3 regions of the Rhizobium sp. K102 genome follow, and region 1 is predicted to be linked to each of the others. Evidence: predicted binding sites of a transcription regulator. Region 1 holds the regulator's gene; each other region holds the start of a gene.

Region 1 (7,356 bases):
CGGCTCCTGCCGTGGGATCGCGGCCGGTAACAACGCAGTCTGCGATGCCATTGCACCACCGGCTAACGACCGCGGTCGCACAATTGCTGCGCGCTGGCGGCCGTTTGCTCAGCGAGGAGGCCGATCACGGCCGCCTGCTCCTGTTCTCGCCGGTCTTCCTCGGCGCCGGCGCGGCATTCTGGTTTCTTGCTGCAACGGATTTTCCGCTCCTTCCATCGTTGCTCTGCCTGTCGGTGCTGATGTTTGCGGTGCTCGTCGCCGGCCGCAGCCGGCCGGTCTTGTGGGCAACGCTTATGGCGCTTGCCCTCGTGGTATGCGGCATGCTCTGCGCGCAGCTCGAAAGCTGGCGGGCCTCGACCGTCATCCTCGATTCATCAGTGACGACGACGGTGACCGGCCGCGTCGAGCGGCGCGAAGGCGACGATCGCGGGCGGTGGCGCTATGTTCTTGCCGTCACCGGCACCGAGGCGCCACAGGTGAAACGGCCGCCGAGGCGCATAACCGTGATCGCCCGCGGCGCCGATGCGCCCTTCGAGATCGGTGACGTCATCACCGGCCGAGCACGGTTGACGCCGCCGGCGGGGCCGGCGCTTCCCGCGCTCAACGACTTTTCCTTCGGTGCCTATTTCGATGGCATCGGGGCCAACGGCTTCTTCTACGGTGCGCCTGAGAAAGTCGACTCGCAGGCCGGCCCGCAGCCTGCGAGATCGACGTCCGAAGCTCTGCTCGAATGGCTTTACCAGTTGCGCAGCGGCATCGGCGATCGCATACGCTCGATTCTGCCCGGCGACACGGGCGCTTTTGCCGCTGCTCTGGTGACCGACGAGCGGCGCGCCATCTCGAAGGAAACGACGGAGGCGCTGCGCCAGTCCGGCCTTGCTCATATCGTGGCGATCTCGGGCCTTAACATGGCGTTGTCAGCCGGCATCTTCTTCGTCGGTTTTCGAATGCTGCTCAGCCTCGTTCCCGGTGTCGCTCAAGCCTATCCGACAAAGAAGATCGCTGCTGCCGGCGCACTCGTCGCCGTCACAGCCTACTTCCTGATCTCAGGATTCGGGGTTTCGGCCGAACGCGCCTTCATTATGATGGCGATCATGCTGATTGCCGTCTTCTTCGACCGGCCGTCGATCAGCCTACGCAATGTCGTTCTCTCGGCGCTCATCATCATCGCCATTTCACCCTCCGAAGTCTTGGGTCCGAGCTTCCAGATGTCCTTTGCCGCGACTTTGGCACTGGTATCGGGCTATCAGCTGTGGAAGGACCGGCGCGTCCGGGAGAACGCGTTGCTGAAGCTGCCGGTGCTGCGGCCGGTCGTGGCGGTCGCCGGTTTCTTCGGCGGCGTCTTCCTGACCTCGCTGATCGGCGGATTTTCCACGGCGCTGTTTGCGGTCGAGCATTTTCATCGCCTGACCGCTTATGGCCTGCCGGCAAACCTTGCGACAATGCCGATCATCTCCTTCATCGTCATGCCGGCCGGACTGCTGGCGATGTTGCTCATGCCGTTCGGTCTGGACGCTCCGCTCTGGAAGGTGGTCGGCTTCGGCCTCGATCTGGTGATTGCGGTCGCCAAGACGGTGTCCGGCTGGGGCGGCGATATCGACCTCGGCCGCTTGCCCGCCTGGTATTTCGCGGTCGCCGTGGCAGGCTTTCTGCTGCTGACGCTGCTCCGCACCCGGTTGCGCCATGCCGGCACATCGATCCTCGCCGTCTCGACGCTCATCGTGCTCACTCTGCCGGGGTCCCGGCCACCGGATCTGGTAATATCCGAGGATGGTGGTCTGGTCGCGCTTGTCGCGACGGCGGCACTGGCTTCCAACCGCGAAAATCCGCCGGATTTCATCTTCGGCCAGTGGCAGAGAGCGCTGGTCCTGCCGGCGCACTACCCGCCGAAGATTCTGGATGGCCCTGCCATCCCGCCACCGGGTGAGGACCGCCGCGTCAGGCTGTCCCGCGACCAGCAGAATGACGCGAGGACGGCAATGGTGGCCGCTGCAGCCGGCGGTGAGGTAAATCGATTTTCCTGCGTCAAGAAGGCCTGGTGCATAGCCAGGCTCGGCAATGGCCATGTCGTCGCCGTCATCGACAATGCCGCCTATCTCGGCCCGGCCTGCGACGCCGGCGAGATTGTCGTGACCGCGGTGCGCCTGCGTTTCGACCGCTGCCGCTCGGGTGCGACGCTATTCACCGGCGAGACGCTGCGCAGGACCGGTTCCGTCGAACTGCGTTTTGCGCAGACGGGATTCGAGGTCGCAACCGCATTCGATGTTTTGTCGCGTCCATGGATGCGCCATCGCGCCTATGATTGGCGCAAAGACAGTTTTACCGAATCCGGCCCGTCCGCTGTCAGTGATAACGGCGAATGAGGCCGACCAGCTTGCCCTGCACCTTGACCCGGTCAGGCCCGAAAATACGGGTCTCGTAAGCCGGGTTGGCGGCTTCGAGGGCGATCGAGGCACCTTTGCGGCGAAAGCGCTTGAGCGTCGCTTCCTCGTCGTCCACCAGCGCAACGACGATATCGCCGGGACTTGCGGTGCTGCCGTTGCGGATAATCACCGTGTCGCCGTCGAAGATTCCGGCGTCGATCATCGAATCGCCCTTGACCTCCAGCGCATAATGCTCGCCCGAGCCGAGCATATCCGCGGGAACGACGATGTCGTGCGTGTTGTTCTGGATCGCCGAGATCGGAACGCCGGCGGCGATCCGGCCCATGACTGGCACGGACACAGTGTTGCCGTTGTCGGCGATCGGCTTTGCGGGGGCGGGGGCGGCGACCGGCTGGGGCTTGCCGAGGCTGCCTTCAATAACGCTCGGTGAAAAACCGCGGCGCGGCTGAAGACTGGGGCTATAGGCCTCCGGCAGCTTGATCACTTCCAGGGCCCGGGCCCGGTTCGGTAGGCGGCGAATGAAACCACGTTCCTCCAGCGCCGTGATCAGGCGATGAATGCCGGATTTCGAGGCGAGATCCAGGGCATCCTTCATCTCGTCGAAAGAGGGCGGAACGCCGGATTCCTTCATGCGCTCATGAATGAAAAGGAGAAGCTCCTGTTGTTTGCGCGTGAGCATCGACGTCAGACCCCGTGATTGAAACAAATCCAGAACGGACACTATATGTTCCATATGTGTTCCGCAAGTAGCTAAATTTCCGTAAAACTTCGCACCAACTCGTCGAGATTTTTATTTTCATTCGCCGGATTGGCGCACATGTCTTGCATTGGGGTGGTGCTGTCGCACATCTCTGGCGTGTCAGGAGGGATATCATGATCGCACATTCCGCCAAACCGCACCCGCTGGATCATGTCGTACTGCCCGTCGTCAATATCGACCTGGCGCGCGAAAGGCTCGGCAAGCTCGGCTTTACCGTCGCCGCCGATGCGCGCCATCCGTTCGGAACGGAAAATGCCTGCGTTTTTTTCGCCGACAAGACCTATATCGAGCCGCTCGGCGTGGCGAGTGTCGAGGAGAGCGAGACAGCGGCCCGCCAGGGCAATGTCTTCATCGCCCGCAATCGCGCCTTCCGCTTCCGCTGCGGCGAGGAGGGACTTTCGGCGTTGGCCTTTCTCACCGAGGATGCCGGCCTCGATCATCGGCGATTCGTGGGCAACGGCGCGAGTGGCGGCGAGATGTTGCAGTTCAGCCGGCCGATGCGGATGCCGGACGGTTCGGAAAGCGTCGGCAGCTTCAAACTGGCCTTTTCAGGAGATCTGCGCGCGCCCGACTTCTTTCTCTTCACCTGTCAGCGCATCAATTCGTTCCCGGCCGGTCGTGCCGCCCTGGAGACGCATGCCAATGGCGTGACCGGCATTGCCGAGATCGCGCTTTGTTCGCCGGAGCCGGCTGCGTTTGCCGCCTTCGTTGGTCTTGCGGTCGGGCAGACGGTGGTGGAGAAAACCGGTTTCGGCATGAAGATCGCGGCATCCAATGCCAAGATCAGCCTGATGACGCCGGAAGGGCTGGAGGCCTATTTCGAGCTTGTCGTTTCCGCCGCCGATCGTGGCCTGCGCGGTCAGGCAATCCTCTTCACCGTCACCGATCTTGCCGTGACAGAAGCGCATTTGGCTGCTAACGGAGTGACATACACACGCAAGAACAATCGCATTCTGGTGAAGCCCACGCCCGGGCAGGGCGCGCTTTTTGCCTTCGAGGAACCACGATGAGCACTGATACCAATTCCGAAGTCAAGATCGGCGAGGGCGCAGGCCAGGTCACCTTTTCCAACACCGGCCGCCTGTCGCTGATTGCCGGCCCCTGCCAGATGGAAAGCCGCGACCACGCCTTCATGATGGCCGGCACGCTGAAGGAGCTCTGCGCAAAGCTCGGCATCGGCCTCGTCTACAAGAGCTCTTTCGACAAGGCGAACCGCACGTCGCTTTCGGCCGAGCGCGGCATTGGCCTTGAAAAGGGCATGGAGGTCTTCGCCGACCTGAAGAAGGAGTTCGGCTTTCCGGTCTTGACCGACGTCCACACCGCCGAACAATGCGCCGAGGTGGTGGAGGTGATCGACGTTCTGCAGATCCCCGCCTTCCTCTGCCGTCAGACCGATCTTCTGATCGCCGCCGCTCGGACCGGCCGCGTCGTCAACGTCAAGAAAGGCCAGTTCCTCGCCCCCTGGGATATGAAGAACGTCCTGAAGAAGCTCAATGCCAGCGGCAATCCGAACGTGCTGCTGTGCGAGCGCGGCGCTTCCTTCGGCTACAATACGCTGGTTTCCGACATGCGCTCGCTGCCTATCATGGCGGCGATGGGCGCGCCCGTCATTTTCGATGCGACCCATTCCGTCGCCCAGCCGGGCGGGCAGGGCGAATCCTCGGGCGGTCAGCGCGAATTCGTTGAAACGCTGGCGCGGGCAGCCGTGGCGACGGGAATTGCCGGCGTCTTCCTCGAAACCCACCAGGACCCTGACAACGCGCCGTCCGACGGCCCGAACATGGTTTATCTCAAGGATATGCCGCGCTTGCTTGAGAAGCTGCTTGCCTTCGACGCGGTCGCCAAGGCTTGATGTTCAACAGGCTGACTTGATCGTGGTTTAGGCCACGTCAGACGCCTCGCAGGCGGGGAATTGCGGCATTGTAATTTGCACGCCTTCGATTATGACAGGCTTCGAACGATTGATCACCCACCGAGCAGGAAGAACCCATGACTGCAATCACCGATATCATCGCCCGCGAGATCCTCGATAGCCGTGGCAACCCCACCGTCGAAGTCGACGTCTATCTCGAAGACGGCAGCATGGGCCGCGCGGCCGTTCCCTCGGGCGCCTCGACGGGTGGGCATGAGGCGGTCGAGCTGCGCGACGGCGGCAAGCGCTACCTCGGCAAGGGCGTCGAAAAGGCGGTCGAGGCCGCCAACACCGAGATCTTCGACGCCATCGGCGGTATCGACGCCGAAAACCAGATCCAGATCGACAACATCATGATCGAACTGGACGGCACGCCGAACAAGTCGCGCCTCGGCGCCAACGCCATCCTCGGCGTCTCGCTTGCCGTCGCCAAGGCTGCCGCCCAGGCTTCCGGCCTGCCGCTCTACCGTTATGTCGGCGGCGCTTCGGCGAGTCTGCTGCCGGTGCCGATGATGAACATTATCAACGGCGGCGCCCACGCCGACAATCCGATCGACTTCCAGGAATTCATGATCCTGCCGGTCGGCGCCGATACGATCGCCGAAGCCGTGCGCATGGGTTCGGAAGTCTTCCACACACTCCGCAAGGAACTTGCAGCCCAGGGCCACAACACCAATGTCGGCGATGAAGGCGGTTTCGCACCGGGCCTGAAGAGCGCCCCTGAGGCCCTCGACTTCATCATGAAGTCGATCGAGAAAGCCGGCTACAAGCCGGGCGACGACATGTGCCTCGGCCTCGACTGCGCCTCGACCGAATTCTTCAAGGACGGCAAATACGTTCTTGAAGGTGAAGGCCGCACGCTCGAATCGGGCGCCATGGCCGAATATCTGGCCGAGCTCGCCGACAAATACCCGATCATCTCGATCGAGGACGGCATGGCCGAAGACGACTGGGACGGCTGGAAGGCGCTGACCGACCTGATCGGCAATAAGACGCAGCTCGTCGGCGACGACCTCTTCGTCACCAACTCCGCCCGCCTTCGCGACGGCATTCGCATGGGTGTCGCCAACTCGATCCTCGTCAAGGTCAACCAGATCGGTTCGCTGACGGAAACCCTCGATGCGGTCAATACGGCGCACAAGGCGGCCTACACCGCCGTCATGTCCCATCGCTCCGGCGAAACCGAGGATTCGACCATCGCCGATCTCGCGGTTGCCACCAACTGCGGCCAGATCAAGACAGGCTCGCTGTCGCGTTCCGACCGCCTTGCCAAATACAATCAGCTGATCCGCATCGAGGAAGGCCTCGGCCCGCAGGCGCAGTATGCCGGCCGCTCGATCATCCGCGGCTGATCGAATCTGAACGTCAATGGCTTAACCCGCGCCCTCCCGGCGCGGGTTTTTTATTGCTCCTGTTTACGGTCAACGAACGGTTAATCTCTGCGCGTTATGCTGAACGAATTGGTAATGCGTTCAAGAGCATACGTGTATGTGGACAAAGCATCATAAGAAGAGAAAATTCGGCCGGTTCGTCATCCCGGCCATGACGGTCGCCTTCCTCTCCTATTTCGGTTATCATTGCGTTCATGGCGATTACGGCCTGCGGGCGACGGAGACGTTCGAGCGTCAGCGTGTCGCGCGCGAAAAAGAGCTTGCGGTGTTGAAGGCGAAGCGCGAACATTTGGAAGGTCAGGTCGCGCTCCTCAGTGACGGTTCGCTCGACAAGGACATGTTGGATGAAAAGGCGCGATATCAGCTGAATATGTCGCGTGCGGACGAGATCGTCATATTCAACCACTACTCCAATTAACCGGAATTCGGTTAATTCTTATTTCTGCTTTGTTTCCAATAGTTTAGTGACGAATACGAGCCATGCAATTATGGCATTGCTGTGGTCAAATTTCTTCCCTATGGTACGCGCCACCGAGAAACGACAAACCCATAGGGAGGGTTGAATGGCGCCGCGAAAGACCGCGACCGTTTCCAGCCGCAAAACTGCAGCAAAACCAGCAGCCAAAGCATCGAATGGAGGCCCGGTAGCCGACTTCGATCGGGATGAGGAACTCAAGGCCTATCGCGAGATGCTTTTGATCCGCCGCTTCGAGGAGAAGGCCGGTCAGCTTTACGGCATGGGCTTCATCGGCGGCTTTTGCCATCTCTACATCGGTCAGGAAGCTGTCGTCGTCGGCATGCAGATGGCGCAGAAGGAAGGCGACCAGGTCATCACCGCCTATCGCGACCACGGCCATATGCTCGCAACCGGCATGGAAGCGCGCGGCGTCATGGCCGAGCTGACCGGGC
Region 2 (7,356 bases), 1.1 Mb from region 1:
GGCGACGTGAAATCCGCCCGAAAGCATCTGAACGACGCCGTGCTCGACAAGGAAGGGGTGCGACGGCGCCCGACACCTTCATGCGCGCGGTCATGGCGCTTGCCCGCCTCGAAGCGACACAGGGCAACAAGCAGAAGGCGCTCGACGCCGTATCGGTCGGCGACAACCTGCTGCCGAACTATGCGCCGCTGAACGCGCTACGCGACAGCATCGAAAAGGGCGAGAAGCAGGAGCAGCAGGTCAAGACCGCTGAAGAAGGGGCTGCCGGCGTGCTGTTTTCGGTCGGCGGCGCGCTGAACCGCGACGGCGCCGAGGACATCGTCTCGCTCTACCTGCAGACGGCCAAAGCACTCGACCCGAACAGCGCCGATACGCTGGTGCTGCTCGGCGGCATCGCCGAGAAGCAGAACCAGATGGACCGCGCCATCGCGCTCTACAAGAAGGTGCCGGAAAATTCGCCGATGCGCCGCATCTCCGAGCTGCAGCTCGGCCTTGCCCTTGCCCAGGGGGGCAAGGTGGAAGAGGCGCGCAAGCACCTGCAGGCGCTGATTGCCTCCGACCCGAAGGACATCCGCAGCTACCTCGCCTATGGCAGCGTGCTCTCCGACGCCAAGGACTATGAGGCGATGGCCGCCAATTACGACAAGGCGGTCGAAGCGATCGGCCCCATTGCCGGCCGCGCCAACTGGAGCGTCTTCTTCCAGCGCGGCATTGCCTATGAGCGGCTGAAGAAGTGGGACCAGGCCGAACCGAACTTCCGCAAGGCCCTGGAGCTTAATCCCGACCAGCCGCAGGTGCTGAACTATCTCGGCTATTCCTGGATCGACATGAACCGGAACCTCGACGAAGGCCTCGGCATGATCAAGAAGGCCGTCGAGCTTCGCCCTGACGACGGCTACATCATCGATTCGCTCGGCTGGGCCTATTTCCGCCTTAACCGCTTCGACGACGCCGTCGACGAGCTGGAGCGGGCCGCACAGATCAAGGCCGGCGACGCGACGATCAACGACCATCTGGGCGACGCCTACTGGCGCGTCGGCCGCAAGCTCGAGGCCGTCTATCAGTGGAACCGGGCGCTCGCCTCCGAGCCGGAAGCCGCCGAAATTCCGAAGATCAAGGACAAGGTCGCCAACGGCCTGCCTCCTGCCAGCGACGATGCCAAGGCGGCCGACAAGAAGCAGCCGGATCCGGCGCCCGTCACCCCGCCGCCGGTCGACAAGAAATCCTGACGGGCGGCAAGCATGCCTGAAGAAGGCCTGGCCGAGGCTTTCGGCGTCACCGAAAAGGCGCGCGCGAAGATCAATCTCGCTTTGCATGTGACCGGCCAGCGGGCGGATGGCTACCATCTGCTCGACATGCTGGTGACCTTCGCCGATTGCGGCGACCGGCTGGGCTTTCTGCCTGCACAGGCCGACGCTTTCACGCTGTCGGGCCCTTTCGGCGAGACACTTGCCGGCGACGGCGGCACCAACCTGGTGCTGCGGGCTCGCGATCTCCTGCGCGAGACGCTCGGTGCCCTCACCTTCCCTGTGCATATCCACCTGCAAAAGAACCTGCCGATCGCCTCCGGCATCGGCGGCGGCTCAGCCGATGCGGCCGCGACGCTGCGCGGACTGATGCGGCTCTGGGGCATGGACTTGCCGGTGGAGACGCTTGCCAGCCTCGCGCTGAAGCTCGGCGCCGATGTGCCGATGTGCCTTGAAAGCCGGCCGCTGATTGCCCGCGGCATCGGCGAAAGGATCGAAGCCGTGCCTGAGCTGCCGGCGTTCGCCATGGTGCTCGCCAATCCGCTGAAGGGCGTGTCGACGCCCGAAGTCTTCCGCCGGCTGCCGGCAAAGAACAATCCGGCCCTCAACCTTGCTCCCGGTCTGTCCGGGACTTCCGGCTGGCTGACGGCGATCGGCTCGGCCCGCAACGATCTGGAGGCGCCGGCGCGCGAACTGGTGCCGGAGATTGCAATGATCTCGCAGATGCTGCAGGCCCAAGGCGCGCTCATCACCCGCATGTCCGGCTCCGGCGCCACCTGCTTCGGCATTTTTACGAGCATGGCGGCGGCGCACGAGGCGGCGTCAGCTCTTCACGGCGAGCGGCCCGACTGGTATGTCCGGGCGACGGAAACGGTTTCGGGAGGCATGTAATGGCAGGTCTGGACGAAAAGCGGCCGTTTATCGCCGTCGGCATCTCTGTCCTCACCGTCTCGGATACCCGCACGCCGGAAACCGACAAATCCGGCGATACGCTGGCGGCGCGGATCACCGAAGCGGGTCACCGGCTGGTCGAGCGGGCGATCGTGCCTGACGATCGCGACAAAATCGCCGCGCAGGTCAAGGCCTGGACCGAGCGGGACGACATCGATGTCGTCATCACGTCTGGCGGCACCGGCTTTACCGGCCGTGATGTGACGCCGGAAGCGCTGGAGCCCTTGTTCGAAAAGCGCATGGACGGCTTTTCCGCCGTCTTTCACCGCATCTCCTACGAGAAGATCGGCACGGCGACGATCCAGTCGCGCGCCACGGCAGGTGTCGCCAATGCCACCTTCATCTTCGCCCTGCCGGGCTCGCCCGGCGCCTGCCGGGATGCCTGGGACGGCATTCTGAAGGGGCAGCTCGACTACCGCAGCACGCCGTGCAACTTCGTCGAGATCATGCCGCGTCTCGACGAGCATCTGAAACGCGGCGCACAGAAATAGAATTTCGCGAGAAGCCAATCCGAACGATCGCGGCGCGCTTTAGCCCGTTATTTTTAGGCATAATCGTTGTCGCTGAACCGCTGTACAGTTCCGGGCGACATGCATTAGGTGGCAAGGCCCGGCAGAGACGGCATCGTTTCCCAGCTGTCACCCGATAGCAGGATGCAGCTGATGCCGTGAACATCCGTGACGACGAGCGTCCAGGTGCCGCTTTCGGCGGTGTAGACCTCCAGCACGGCGTTCTGATTGACCAGCCCGACCGCCGTCAGCTTCTCAGCAAAATTCTTGTCCAGGAATTTGACGACGTCGGATCGGCCTGCGCAACTGAGCATCGCCTGCGATGCTGCCGAATGCGGATGCGCGATCATCAACGTCGCCAATATGACTGCCACAAGGCCGTAAAGCGTATGGCGGATCATGACGCACCTCCTTTCGCCGGAACCCGGCAGAAGAGGAGATTTTCGCCGACCTGTTCTGCCGTCCACCGGCATTCATGGCCACCCGTTGCGAAGCGCGGCTTCGGCGGCGCCATGGGCGAATTATAGCGCGAAATCTGATTGGGCGCCATTTTTTGCGCGATGTGGGAAGGGTTGTGATGCTGCTTCGGTGCGGGGGAGTGAAAATGCTTACCGCGCCGCGCGCGCCACCCAGGAAGGAATCAATTCACTTGTTAGTTTACGCGGCTTCTGGCCCTTGGCGAATTCGGCAAGCCGCATGCCGCTCCTGGCGGCGGCCAGCGCCTGGCTCTTCGGCATCAGCAGACCAAGCTCCAGCGGCGGCGCGGCGCGGCCGATGCGCTCGAAAAATGGGCGCCGGTAGCCGCGCGAAGCGGTGAAGCGCGCCGGCGCCTTGTTGAGCGCGATATATTCGGCAATCTCGTCGATCCAGCCCACCTGCGGGCGTGCACCCGGCTCGACGAAAAGCAGCCAGTCGCCGCGGGCGGAAGCGACGATGTCCTTGATATCCCACTGCGAATGAAACCGGCAGCCGGCCGCGTCGGCGACCCGCGAGCTGCCGTCGCGCGAGCCGTGATCGAGCACGACCACATCGCCGACGAGCCCCTCCACCGCGCCTGCCACCAAGACCGATAAGGTCTGGGCCAGCTCAGATTCCTGATCCTGACATTCGAGAACAACCGTCAACATTGCCTAGTCATAATGCGCCGCACAAATTTTTGCCAGCGGCGTTTTCCGCATTTTGTTCTTGCATTGTTCTCTATTTGCCGATAGGAATTTAATCATCAAAACGAGCGGAGCGATGGCTTCCCGCTGCGGGAGAATCCGATGAGAGAGCAGTCCCTGGCAGGGCAGGCCGCATTCGCGCCTGCCAATACGGCAGATATTGCCGATGCGATGATCGTCTCCTCCGGGCTGAGGGTCGAGGTCGACCGTCGGCGCGGGCGCGGGGCCGGACTGAACCCGACCGGCAGGTTCGAGGCGCTGCAGCGGGAGACCTTCGACGACGGCTGGCAGACGCTGGAAGAGCTGCCGCCGTTCAAGACCGAGGTGCAGATCGAAAAGCCGCGCACGGCCATCACCCGCAACGAATCGCCCGACGTCGCCTTCGACCGCTCGATCAATCCCTATCGCGGCTGCGAGCATGGCTGCATTTATTGTTTCGCCCGGCCGACACACGCCTATATGGGGCTTTCGGCGGGGCTCGATTTCGAGACGAAACTGTTCGCCAAGCCGGATGCGGCTAAGCTGCTGGAGCGGGAGCTCGCCAAGCCGGGTTACAAGGTGCGGGCGATCGCAATCGGCACCAATACCGACCCCTATCAGCCGGTCGAGAAGGAATGGCGCATCATGCGCGGCATTCTCGAGGTTTTGAACAAGGCGAACCATCCGGTCTCGATCGTCACCAAGTCGGCGATGATCTTGCGGGATCTCGACATTCTGCAGGAGATGGCGGCGAAGAACCTGGTGCGCGTCGGCATCTCCGTGACCACGCTCGACCGCAAGCTTGCCCGGACGATGGAGCCGCGCGCCGCCACGCCGCCGCGTCGGCTGGAGACCATTCACACACTGTCGGAAGCAGGAATCCAAACGGCAGTGATGGCCGCGCCGCTGATCCCGGCGCTGAACGATCACGAGCTGGAGCGCATCCTCGAATCGGCCAAGGCAGCCGGCGCCGTCGAGGCGAGCTATGTCATCCTGCGGCTGCCGCTCGAGGTCAGCCCGCTCTTCCGCGACTGGCTGTTGCAGCATTATCCCGATCGCTACCGGCATGTGATGTCGCTGGTGCGCTCGATGCGCGGCGGCAAGGATTACGATGCTGAATTCGGCAAGCGCATGAAGGGCGCCGGTCCCTATGCGTGGCAGATCGCCCGGCGCTTCGAAATGGCGGCGAGGCGTTTCGGCCTGACGCGGCGGGGTCTGCCGCTGCGCGACGATCTGTTCGTGCCGCCTGATGGCAGCGGCGTCCAGCTGTCGCTGCTCTGATTTATAGAATTTGCGCATCGGCCCATCGAGAAACCGCCCTGTTTTCGAGCCCGAGCGCAATTCCCGCGGATGGCCTTCACCGCCACCATCCGCCGGACCGTCCCCGGCCGCCGCCCTGATCCGGGGACTTGCGGGAAATCGGGTTGGCGTGCGAGGTTCAGCCGCATGAAACCTCGCACGCCACCCGATTCTCCCCTGCTTTTCGACACGGCTCCGCTCGTGCCGGATTTCCGCCTGGAACTCAAAGCCCGCAAGGCCGGCCACTGGCCGGTCGCCGGCGCCGACGAGGCCGGCCGCGGGCCGCTCGCCGGGCCGGTCGTCGCCGCCGCCGTTATCCTCGACCCGAAGCGCATCCCCGAGGGCCTCAACGATTCCAAGCAACTTTCGGCGCAGCGGCGCGAGGAACTGTTCGTGCAGATTCTCGCGACCGCGACCGTCTCGATCGCCTCATCCAGCTCGACGCGCATCGACGAGACGGATATCCGCAAGGCAAGCCTCGACGCCATGCGCCGCGCCATCTGCAGCCTTGCCGTTCCGGCAAGCTACGTTCTGACGGACGGGCTCGACGTGCCGCCCGGCCTCGAATGCCCCGGCCAGGCCGTGGTCAAGGGCGACGCCCGCTCGGTCTCGATCGCCGCCGCCTCGATCGTCGCCAAGGTGACGCGCGACCGGATGATGGCGCGCGCCCACAATGTCTTTCCAGATTACGGCTTTGCCGCGCATGCCGGCTACGGCACGGCACAGCACCGCGCCGGCATCGAGAAGCATGGCCCCTGCTCCCTGCACCGGATGAGTTTTCGGCCGTTGCGCAAGGGCGAGGACGGGCCTGAGACGGACGAGTTGATACCGGAATAGGTCACGCAAAGAAAACTGGGCAATGAGAAGCCGGACGAGCACTGTAAGAGGCGCGCGAGGAAAAGAGAGGCCGCGGCATATCCTCTTCTCCCCGGTGGGGAGAAGAGGGAATTGAGAGGGAGCGGCATGCCCTCGACCCGAGATTGAGTATTCATCAACAAGAAAAGGCCGGGACATGCCCGGCCTTTCTTCATTCCATTCGATACCGCTCAGTTGAGCCGTGTCTTGACCTGGCCGACGGCATTGCCGAAGAGTTCGGACTGGACCTTGCCATCCGCCTTCTTGGCGAGCACCGTTTCGGCGGCCGCGATCGCCAGATCGACGGCGGCGGAACGAACCGCCTTCATCGCTTCGGCCTCGGCCTGCAGGATCTTCTGCTCGGAGAGCGCCGTGCGATTGGCGACGAATTCTTCCGTCTTCTTCTTCGCTTCGGCAGTCAGCATCTCGGCTTCGCGCTCGGCGGCGGCAACGATGTGCGCCGCTTCGGCTTCCGCTTCCTTGCGCTTGCGCTGGTATTCGGCGAGCAGGTGCTGGGCCTCCTCGCGAAGGCGCTTGGCTTCGGCCAGCTCGTTGCGGATCTGGTCGGCGCGGTCGTCAAGCGACCGTGCCATCATGCCGGGAACCTTCAAGTAGACAACCAGCGCCAGGAAGAGAATGAGGCCGACAAAGGCGAAGAAAGTCGCGTCAAAAGCAAATTCCATCGATCAAGCCTCCTTCTTGGCGGCCGCGACGGCGGCGGCGACATCAGCCTGGGCGGCATTGCCGCCAATCAGCTGTTCGACGACGGCAGCCGCCGTTTCTTCGGCAATGGTGCCGACATCGGCGAAAGCCTTCGCCTTGATGTCGGCGATGCGGGCTTCGGCAGCCTTGATCTTTTCCGACAGGCTCGTCTCGACCGCGCGGCGTTCCTCTTCGGCCTTGGCCTTGGCAGCGTCGCGAGCGGCGGAGCCGATCGCATTCGACTTGGCGCGGGCAGCGGCCAGTTCGCCTTCATAGGTCTGGACGGCAGCGTCAGCTTCCGCCTTCAGGCGGCCTGCTTCTTCCAGGTCCTGGGAGATGCGCGTGTGGCGCTGATCGAGAATGGCCCCGATGCGCGGCGCGATGACCTTTTGCATAAGGAGGTAGAAGACGCCGAACGTAATCACCAGCCAGAGCAGCTGGGACGCGAAGGTCGTCGAATCGAAGGGCGGGAACGGGCCACGGGCGTGTTCGCCTTCGGCTACGCCGGTCTCGGTATGGACCTCGCCTGCGGCCGGAGCGCCATGCGCATCCGTGCCGGTCGCTGCCGCCGGTGCTTCCTCAGCGTAAGCCGGGGTCACAAAAAACATGCTCACCTCCAGGTGGACTGCAAATGCAAAGGATCACGGCTTG
Region 3 (7,356 bases), 320 kb from region 1:
CCGTTACGGAAGCCGGCTGGATCGTGCATGGGATGGGAAGGCAAAAAGCCAAAAAAAAACAAGGCTGAAAGCCTTGTTTTAAGTATCGCGTGATCTGTAACCGTTGCCGGGGCTGCGACGAGCGCGCCTAAGATCTGATCCTCCCAAGACTTGACCGCGAATTCGGCAAGAATTTAGCTTCCTGCCTGTTTTGTGAGCTAAAGCTAGCTCAAACATTGGGCTTTGTCATTAGCTTTTTTTGCATTTTTGCTACACTCTAGCAAAATATTTCTGTTGACAAGATTTTCGTTCAAGTCCTTATAAACACGCGCTTTTTCACGCCCTTTCATTTTGCGGGCGTTAACATGCGTATCCGGGAGGCAGCCGACGGCAGTTGCGGGTTTCCTTCCCGCCGCGAAGCGGCTATGAACGCTCCCACATTACCAATGTACCGTCGATTCCGTTCTCCGCGGGATCTCAACTGCTCCGGAATCCGCCATGCGTCTGTCCCGTTATTTCATGCCCATCCTCAAGGAAAACCCCAAGGAGGCGGAAATCGTCTCCCACCGGTTGATGCTGCGCGCCGGCATGATCCGCCAGCAGTCGCAGGGCATCTATTCCTGGCTGCCGCTCGGCAAACGCGTTCTCGACAAGGTCAACGCCATTATCCGCGAGGAGCAGAACCGTGCCGGCGCCATCGAGCTTTCGATGCCGACCCTGCAGTCGGCCGAACTCTGGCAGGAAAGCGGCCGCTACGACGCCTACGGCAAGGAGATGCTGCGCATCAAGGACCGCCAGGAGCGACCGATGCTCTACGGTCCGACCAACGAGGAGATGGTGACGGATATCTTCCGTTCCTCCGTCAAATCCTACAAGGACCTGCCGCTCAATCTCTATCACATCCAGCTGAAGTTCCGCGACGAGATCCGTCCGCGCTTCGGCACCATGCGCTCGCGCGAGTTCATGATGAAGGATGCCTATTCCTTCGATCTGACCCGCGAAGGGGCGGAGCATTCCTATAACAAGATGTTCGCCGCCTATCTCAGAACCTTCGATCGGCTCGGCCTGCGCGCCATTCCGATGCGTGCCGACACCGGCCCGATCGGCGGCAATCTCAGCCATGAATTCATCATCCTCGCCGATACCGGCGAATCCGAGGTCTTCTGCCACAAGGACTTCGTCGGCTTCGATATTCCTGGTGACGGCACCGATTTCGACAGCGTCGAGGGTCTGAAGGCGATCTTCGACAAGTGGACCTCGCTCTATGCGGCGACCTCGGAAATGCACGACGAGGCTGCTTTCAACGCCGTTCCGGAAGGCGAGCGTCTTTCGGCGCGCGGCATCGAGGTCGGTCACATCTTCTATTTCGGCACGAAATATTCCGAGGCGATGGGCGCGAAAGTACAGGGGCCCGATGGCAAGGAACACTTTGTTCACATGGGTTCCTACGGTATCGGCCCGACGCGCCTTGTTCCCGCCATCATCGAAGCATCGCATGACGACAACGGAATCATCTGGCCGGCATCGGTCGCGCCCTTCGATATCGTTGTGATCAACATGAAGGCGGGCGATCAGGCCTGTGACGATACCTGCGAGCTGATCTATGCCGCGCTCAGCAAGGCCGGCAAGGATGTGCTCTATGACGATACCGACGACCGGGCCGGCACGAAATTCGCGACCGCCGACCTGATCGGTGTACCCGTCCAGATCATCGCCGGCCCGCGCGCGGTCGCGAACGGCGAGGTCGAAGTGAAGGACCGCAAGACCGGCGCCCGCGAAACGATGACGATCGAAGCGGCGATCAACAGGTTCGTGGCTTAAGGAAACGGAGGCGAAATGGCAGAGGCAGCAGTGGACCGGAGTTCAACATCCGGCTTGGGTCCGGCTGGCAAGCCATTTTCCACCTTCGAACGCCTTGTGGCCTGGCGCTATCTGCGCGCCCGGCGCAAGGAAGCCTTCATCTCGGTCATCGCCGGCTTCTCCTTCGTCGGCATCATGCTCGGCGTCGCGACGCTGATCATCGTCATGGCCGTCATGAACGGCTTCCGCACCGAGCTCGTCTCGCGCATTCTAGGCATCAACGGCCACATGATCGTGCAACCGGTCGATGGTCCTTTCACCGATTATCCCGACCTCGCCAGTAGGCTCGCCGGCGTGCCCGGCATCAAGATGGCGCTGCCCCTGGTGGAAGGCCAGGTACTCGCCTCCGCATCGGCCGGCGGCAGCACCGGCGCTTTGGTGCGCGGCGTCCGCGCTGAAGACCTGACCAAGCTCAAAACGGTCTCGGATAACATCAGATCCGGCGATATGGTGGGCTTCGCCGCCGGTGAAGGCGTGCTGATCGGCACTCGCATGGCCGATCAACTGGGTCTTCGCGTCGGCGACCTCATCACCCTGACCTCGCCGGAAGGTGACATCACGCCGATGGGCGTCAATCCGCGCGTCAAGTCCTACAAAATCTCCGGCTTGTTCGAGATCGGCATGTCTGAATATGATTCCTCGATCATCTTCATGCCGCTCGAGGAAGCGCAGCTCTATTTCAATGCCGCTGGGCTGGTGCAGTCGATCGAGCTTTTCGCCGATCACCCCGATGATATCGACGCTCTGAGGCCGAAGGTGGAGGAGGCGGCCGGCCGCCAGATCAACCTCACCGACTGGCGCCAGCGCAATCAGACCTTCTTCTCGGCGCTGCAGGTTGAGCGCAACGTGATGTTCATGATCCTGACGCTGATCGTGCTTGTCGCGGCGCTGAACATCATCTCCGGCCTCATCATGCTAGTGAAGGACAAGGGCAGCGATATCGCCATTCTGCGCACGATGGGCGCCAGCGCCGGCGCCATCATGCGCATCTTCTTCATGACCGGGGCGGCGATCGGTATTGTCGGCACCATCGCCGGAGTGCTGCTCGGCGTCCTCGTCTGCGTCAACATCGAATCCATCCGCCAGTTCTTCTCCTGGATCTCAGGCACCGTGATCTTCAATCCGCAGGTCTACTTCCTCAGCCAGTTGCCGGCCGAGATGGATCTCAGCGAAACGATTTCGGTCGTGATCATGGCGCTCAGCCTCTCCTTCATGGCCACGATCTTCCCGGCATGGCGCGCCTCCAGGCTCGATCCGGTGCAGGCCCTGCGCTACGAATAAGGAATGCCGCATTCATGAATCGCAACGTCGTCCTCAAGCTTACCGGCGTCGAGCGCCATTACGGGCAGGGCGATACGCTGCTCTCGATCCTGAAGGGTGCGGATTTCTCGCTGTCGAAAGGCGAGATCGTCGCTCTTGTCGCCCCCTCCGGCACCGGCAAGTCGACGCTGCTGCATGTCGCCGGTTTGCTCGAGCATCCCGACGGCGGCGAAGTCACCATCAACGGCCATGCCTGCGACGGGCTGAGCGACGAGAAGCGCACGGCGATCCGTCGCCGCGAGATCGGCTTCGTCTATCAGTTCCATCACCTCCTGCCGGAATTTTCCGCGCTCGAAAACATCATGATGCCGCAGCTGATCGCCGGCCTGTCCTGGAAGGAAGCCGGAGAGCGGGCCGGCCAGCTTCTCGACTATATGCGCATCGGCCATCGCGGCTCGCACCGCCCGGCCGAACTTTCAGGTGGCGAGCAGCAGCGCGTTGCGATCGCCCGCGCCGTCGCCAATGCGCCGACCCTGCTTCTGGCCGACGAGCCGACCGGTAATCTCGACCCGGAAACGGCAAGCTACGTCTTCGACGCGCTCGAGGCCTTGGTGCGCCAGTCCGGCCTCGCCGCCCTTATCGCCACGCACAACCACGAACTCGCCCGCCGCATGGATCGGCGCGTGACGATCTCCGACGGCAAGGTCGTCGATTTCTGATCGATGTCGCCCGGACGTGCGCAGCGGTTCCGGGATAAAGACGAAGAGATGACGCGTCTGGCGGCAGGTTCGAATCTACCCGCCTCCGGCTCCGTCATGGGATGATCAGTCCGCCGCGATAGTCGAGCGCGTAAGCCTTCCGTCCGTCGACCATGATGCATTCATGACCGCTGAACCGTTCACAGCCGCCTTCGCTGCGATCGACATAGCGCCCGAACGGATGGTCGAATTCCATTCCGCCGAGAAAGCGGCCCTGCCGGTACATGGCAGAAAGCGCCGCCTTGATCACTGTTCCCGCTGCGCTGGCATCGATGAGATCGGGCGCAATGACCCAGCCGAAATAATTCATCGCCCAGATCGGCTCGTCGGCAAACCACACCACCTCCTGTCCGGCGAAGTCGGTGCCGCCGAAATAGCTGTCGAGATAGCGCCAGTCGCCGCGCACGTAGCCGATATCGTGAGACCCCTGCCGGCAGGGCGGGCGCGGCACGCCGCCGCCGACATAGCTGGCAGCTTTGGCTTCGACGACGAATTCGTTCAGCATCGCTGTCTCGGGCATAGGGTCCTCCTCCTGATTCATCAGTTGGGATATAGCAGGATGCGCAGAACATAAACAGAACAAATACGGGGAGCCCTTGTCGTCCGCGGGATGTGTCCACGTTCCTTGCGGCACCGGGGCCGGCGAGGCCGCGGCTCGGCATCTCAAGCCCGTCGCCGAAGCTTTCACCGAACCGTTGCGTCGCCGGGGTGTTTTTCAAACGCAAGCAGGAAGGAAAAGATTCCTGTTGACATCGGAACATAGATCGAACAAATTGAAAACATAACGAGTAAAGGAGAGCCAGATGACTGACATGATCCGTGATATCGCAGCATTCACCTCCATCGCAATGTTCGTTGCCAGCTTCTCGCTCATCGTCATCGCGATCTAAAGTTTTCAGGGGACTGCATGGTCATCATGCGGTTCGAACGCGGGACTTCTTCTGGACATCATCGCCCTCCATGCCGACAATGCGTCTGATTCATTCGGTGATTGGGAAGGCATGTCATGGCGGATATAGTAAGGGCTTCGACGGGTGAGGCGATCGGCGACACGCCGGGCTTCATTCACCTGAGAATCCATTCCGCCTATTCGCTTCTCGAAGGCGCGCTGCCGCTGAAGAAGATTCTCTACAAGGCGGCCGGAGACAATCAGCCGGCCATCGCGATTACCGACACCAACAATCTGTTCGTCGCCCTCGAATTCTCGCAGAAGGCAATGGACGACGGGCTGCAGCCGATCATCGGCTGCCAGGTCTCGATCGACATGGAAGACGGGCTGGAGACCGAAAAACGCGGCGGCCAGCAGGCATTGGTCAAGCTGCCGTCGATCGTTCTTCTCGCGGCCACGGAGGCCGGTTACGAAAGGCTGGTCGACCTCATCAGCCGCGCCTATCTCGGTGGTGAAGGCAATCAGGCCGTCCATGTCCGAACCTCCTGGCTGGAGGAGGCGGGCACGGAAGGGCTGATCGCGTTGACCGGTGCCCTGACGGGGCCGGTCGATGGGGCGATCAGGGAGGGTCATCCCGCCCAGGCCGAAGCGCGGCTGCTCATGCTGAAGCGTCTCTTCGGCGACAGGCTCTATGTCGAACTGCAGCGGCATGGCACCTACGACAAGCGGCACGAGCAGAAGATCGTCGGGCTCGCCTATGCCCACGATCTGCCGCTGGTCGCGACCAACGAGGCCTTCTTTCCGACACGCGACGATTACGACGCCCATGATGCGCTGATGGCCGTCGCCCATAATGCCATCGTCTCCGACGACAGTCGCTTTCGCCTGACGCCGGATCACTACCTGAAGAGCCGCGCCGAAATGGCCAAGCTCTTTGCCGATTTGCCGGAAGCGCTGGAGAACACGATCGAGATCGCCAAGCGCTGCTCCTTCGTATTGAAGACGCGCAAACCGATCCTGCCGCGTTTCACGGGTGCGACCGACGACGCCGAGGAGGCCGAACGCGCCGAGGCGGGCGAATTGCGCCGCCAGGCGGTCGAAGGGCTGGACATGCGGCTTTCGACCCTCGGCATGTCGCCGGGTTATGAGGAAAAGGATTATCGCGAGCGGCTGGAATTCGAGCTCAGCGTCATCGAGCGCATGCGCTTTCCCGGCTACTTCCTGATCGTTGCCGACTTCATCAAATGGGCCAAGCAGCATGACATTCCGGTTGGGCCTGGCCGCGGTTCGGGCGCCGGTTCGCTGGTCGCCTACGCGCTGACGATCACCGACGTCGATCCCTTGCGGTTTTCGCTGCTGTTCGAACGCTTCCTCAATCCGGAGCGCGTGTCGATGCCGGACTTCGACATCGACTTCTGCCAGGACCGCCGCGAAGAGGTGATCCGATACGTCCAGGCCAAGTACGGCCGCGAACAGGTGGCCCAGATCATCACCTTCGGTTCGCTGCAGGCGCGCGCAGCACTCCGCGACGTCGGCCGCGTGCTGGAGATGCCCTACGGCCAGGTCGACAAGATCTGCAAACTGGTGCCGAACAATCCGGCCAATCCCACGCCGCTCTCCAAGGCGATCGAGGAGGAGCCGAAGCTGCAGGAGGAGGCGGCGAAGGAGCCGGTGGTCGCGCGCCTGCTCGATATCGCTCAGAAGATCGAGGGACTTTACCGCCATGCCTCGACCCATGCCGCCGGTATCGTCATCGGCGACCGCCCGCTATCCAAGCTCGTGCCGATGTATCGCGATCCGCGCTCCGACATGCCGGTCACCCAGTTCAACATGAAATGGGTGGAGCAGGCGGGCCTGGTCAAATTCGACTTCCTCGGCCTGAAGACGCTGACCGTCCTGAAGGTCGCCGTCGATTTCGTCGCCAAGCGCGGCATCAGTGTCGACCTTGCGGCCATTCCCCTGGACGACAAGAAGACCTATGAGATGCTGTCACGCGGCGAGACGGTCGGCGTGTTCCAGGTGGAAAGTGCCGGCATGCGCAAGGCGCTGATCGGCATGAGGCCGGACTGCATCGAGGACATCATTGCGCTGGTGGCGCTCTATCGTCCGGGTCCGATGGAGAACATCCCGACCTACAACGCCCGCAAGCACGGTGACGAAGAGCTGGAATCGATCCATCCGATGATCGACCACCTGCTCAAGGAAACCCAAGGGGTCATCGTCTATCAGGAACAGGTGATGCAGATCGCCCAGGTCCTGTCCGGTTATTCGCTCGGAGAAGCCGATCTTTTGCGCCGCGCCATGGGTAAGAAGATCAAGGCTGAGATGGACCAGCAGCGCGAACGCTTCGTCGATGGCGCCGTTAAGAACGGCGTATCGAAGCCGCAAGCCGACAATATCTTCGAACTGCTGGCGAAGTTCGCCAATTACGGCTTCAACAAGTCGCATGCCGCCGCCTACGCCATTGTCTCCTACCAGACGGCCTATATGAAGGCGCATTATCCGGTTGAATTCCTCGCCGCCTCGATGACGCTCGACATGTCCAACACGGAAAAGGTCAACGACTTCCGCCAGGACGCCAAGCGCCTCGGCATCGAGGTGATCGCCCCG

The links. Region 1 encodes LexA, which represses DNA repair genes until DNA is damaged. Its sites were predicted from a motif close to TGTTCNNNNTGTGTTCNG; they were not measured.
Region 2: the regulator LexA is predicted to act here: its motif matches at 3,888-3,905, upstream of MHI61_RS19240 (glycosyl transferase).
Region 3: the regulator LexA is predicted to act here: its motif matches at 4,611-4,628, upstream of dnaE (DNA polymerase III subunit alpha).

Annotation. Positions count from the first base shown of each region.
Region 1 is NZ_CP092436.1:1,580,386-1,587,741, reverse strand. It holds gene MHI61_RS13670 (ComEC/Rec2 family competence protein) at 1-2,363, shown strand, start outside; gene lexA (transcriptional repressor LexA) at 2,344-3,063, opposite strand; gene MHI61_RS13660 (VOC family protein) at 3,258-4,154, shown strand; gene kdsA (3-deoxy-8-phosphooctulonate synthase) at 4,151-4,996, shown strand; gene eno (phosphopyruvate hydratase) at 5,134-6,408, shown strand; gene MHI61_RS13645 (septum formation initiator family protein) at 6,545-6,865, shown strand; gene pdhA (pyruvate dehydrogenase (acetyl-transferring) E1 component subunit alpha) at 7,011-7,356, shown strand, end outside.
Region 2 is NZ_CP092436.1:2,672,145-2,679,500, forward strand. It holds partial or broken gene MHI61_RS19220 (tetratricopeptide repeat protein) at 1-1,229, shown strand, start outside; gene MHI61_RS19225 (4-(cytidine 5'-diphospho)-2-C-methyl-D-erythritol kinase) at 1,242-2,138, shown strand; gene moaB (molybdenum cofactor biosynthesis protein B) at 2,138-2,689, shown strand; gene MHI61_RS19235 (hypothetical protein) at 2,794-3,108, opposite strand; gene MHI61_RS19240 (glycosyl transferase) at 3,316-3,834, opposite strand; gene MHI61_RS19245 (PA0069 family radical SAM protein) at 3,973-5,130, shown strand; gene MHI61_RS19250 (ribonuclease HII) at 5,296-5,985, shown strand; gene MHI61_RS19255 (F0F1 ATP synthase subunit B) at 6,195-6,686, opposite strand; gene MHI61_RS19260 (F0F1 ATP synthase subunit B) at 6,690-7,313, opposite strand.
Region 3 is NZ_CP092436.1:1,897,998-1,905,353, reverse strand. It holds gene proS (proline--tRNA ligase) at 478-1,800, shown strand; gene MHI61_RS15355 (lipoprotein-releasing ABC transporter permease subunit) at 1,816-3,120, shown strand; gene MHI61_RS15350 (ABC transporter ATP-binding protein) at 3,135-3,818, shown strand; gene MHI61_RS15345 (DUF5680 domain-containing protein) at 3,913-4,377, opposite strand; gene dnaE (DNA polymerase III subunit alpha) at 4,864-7,356, shown strand, end outside.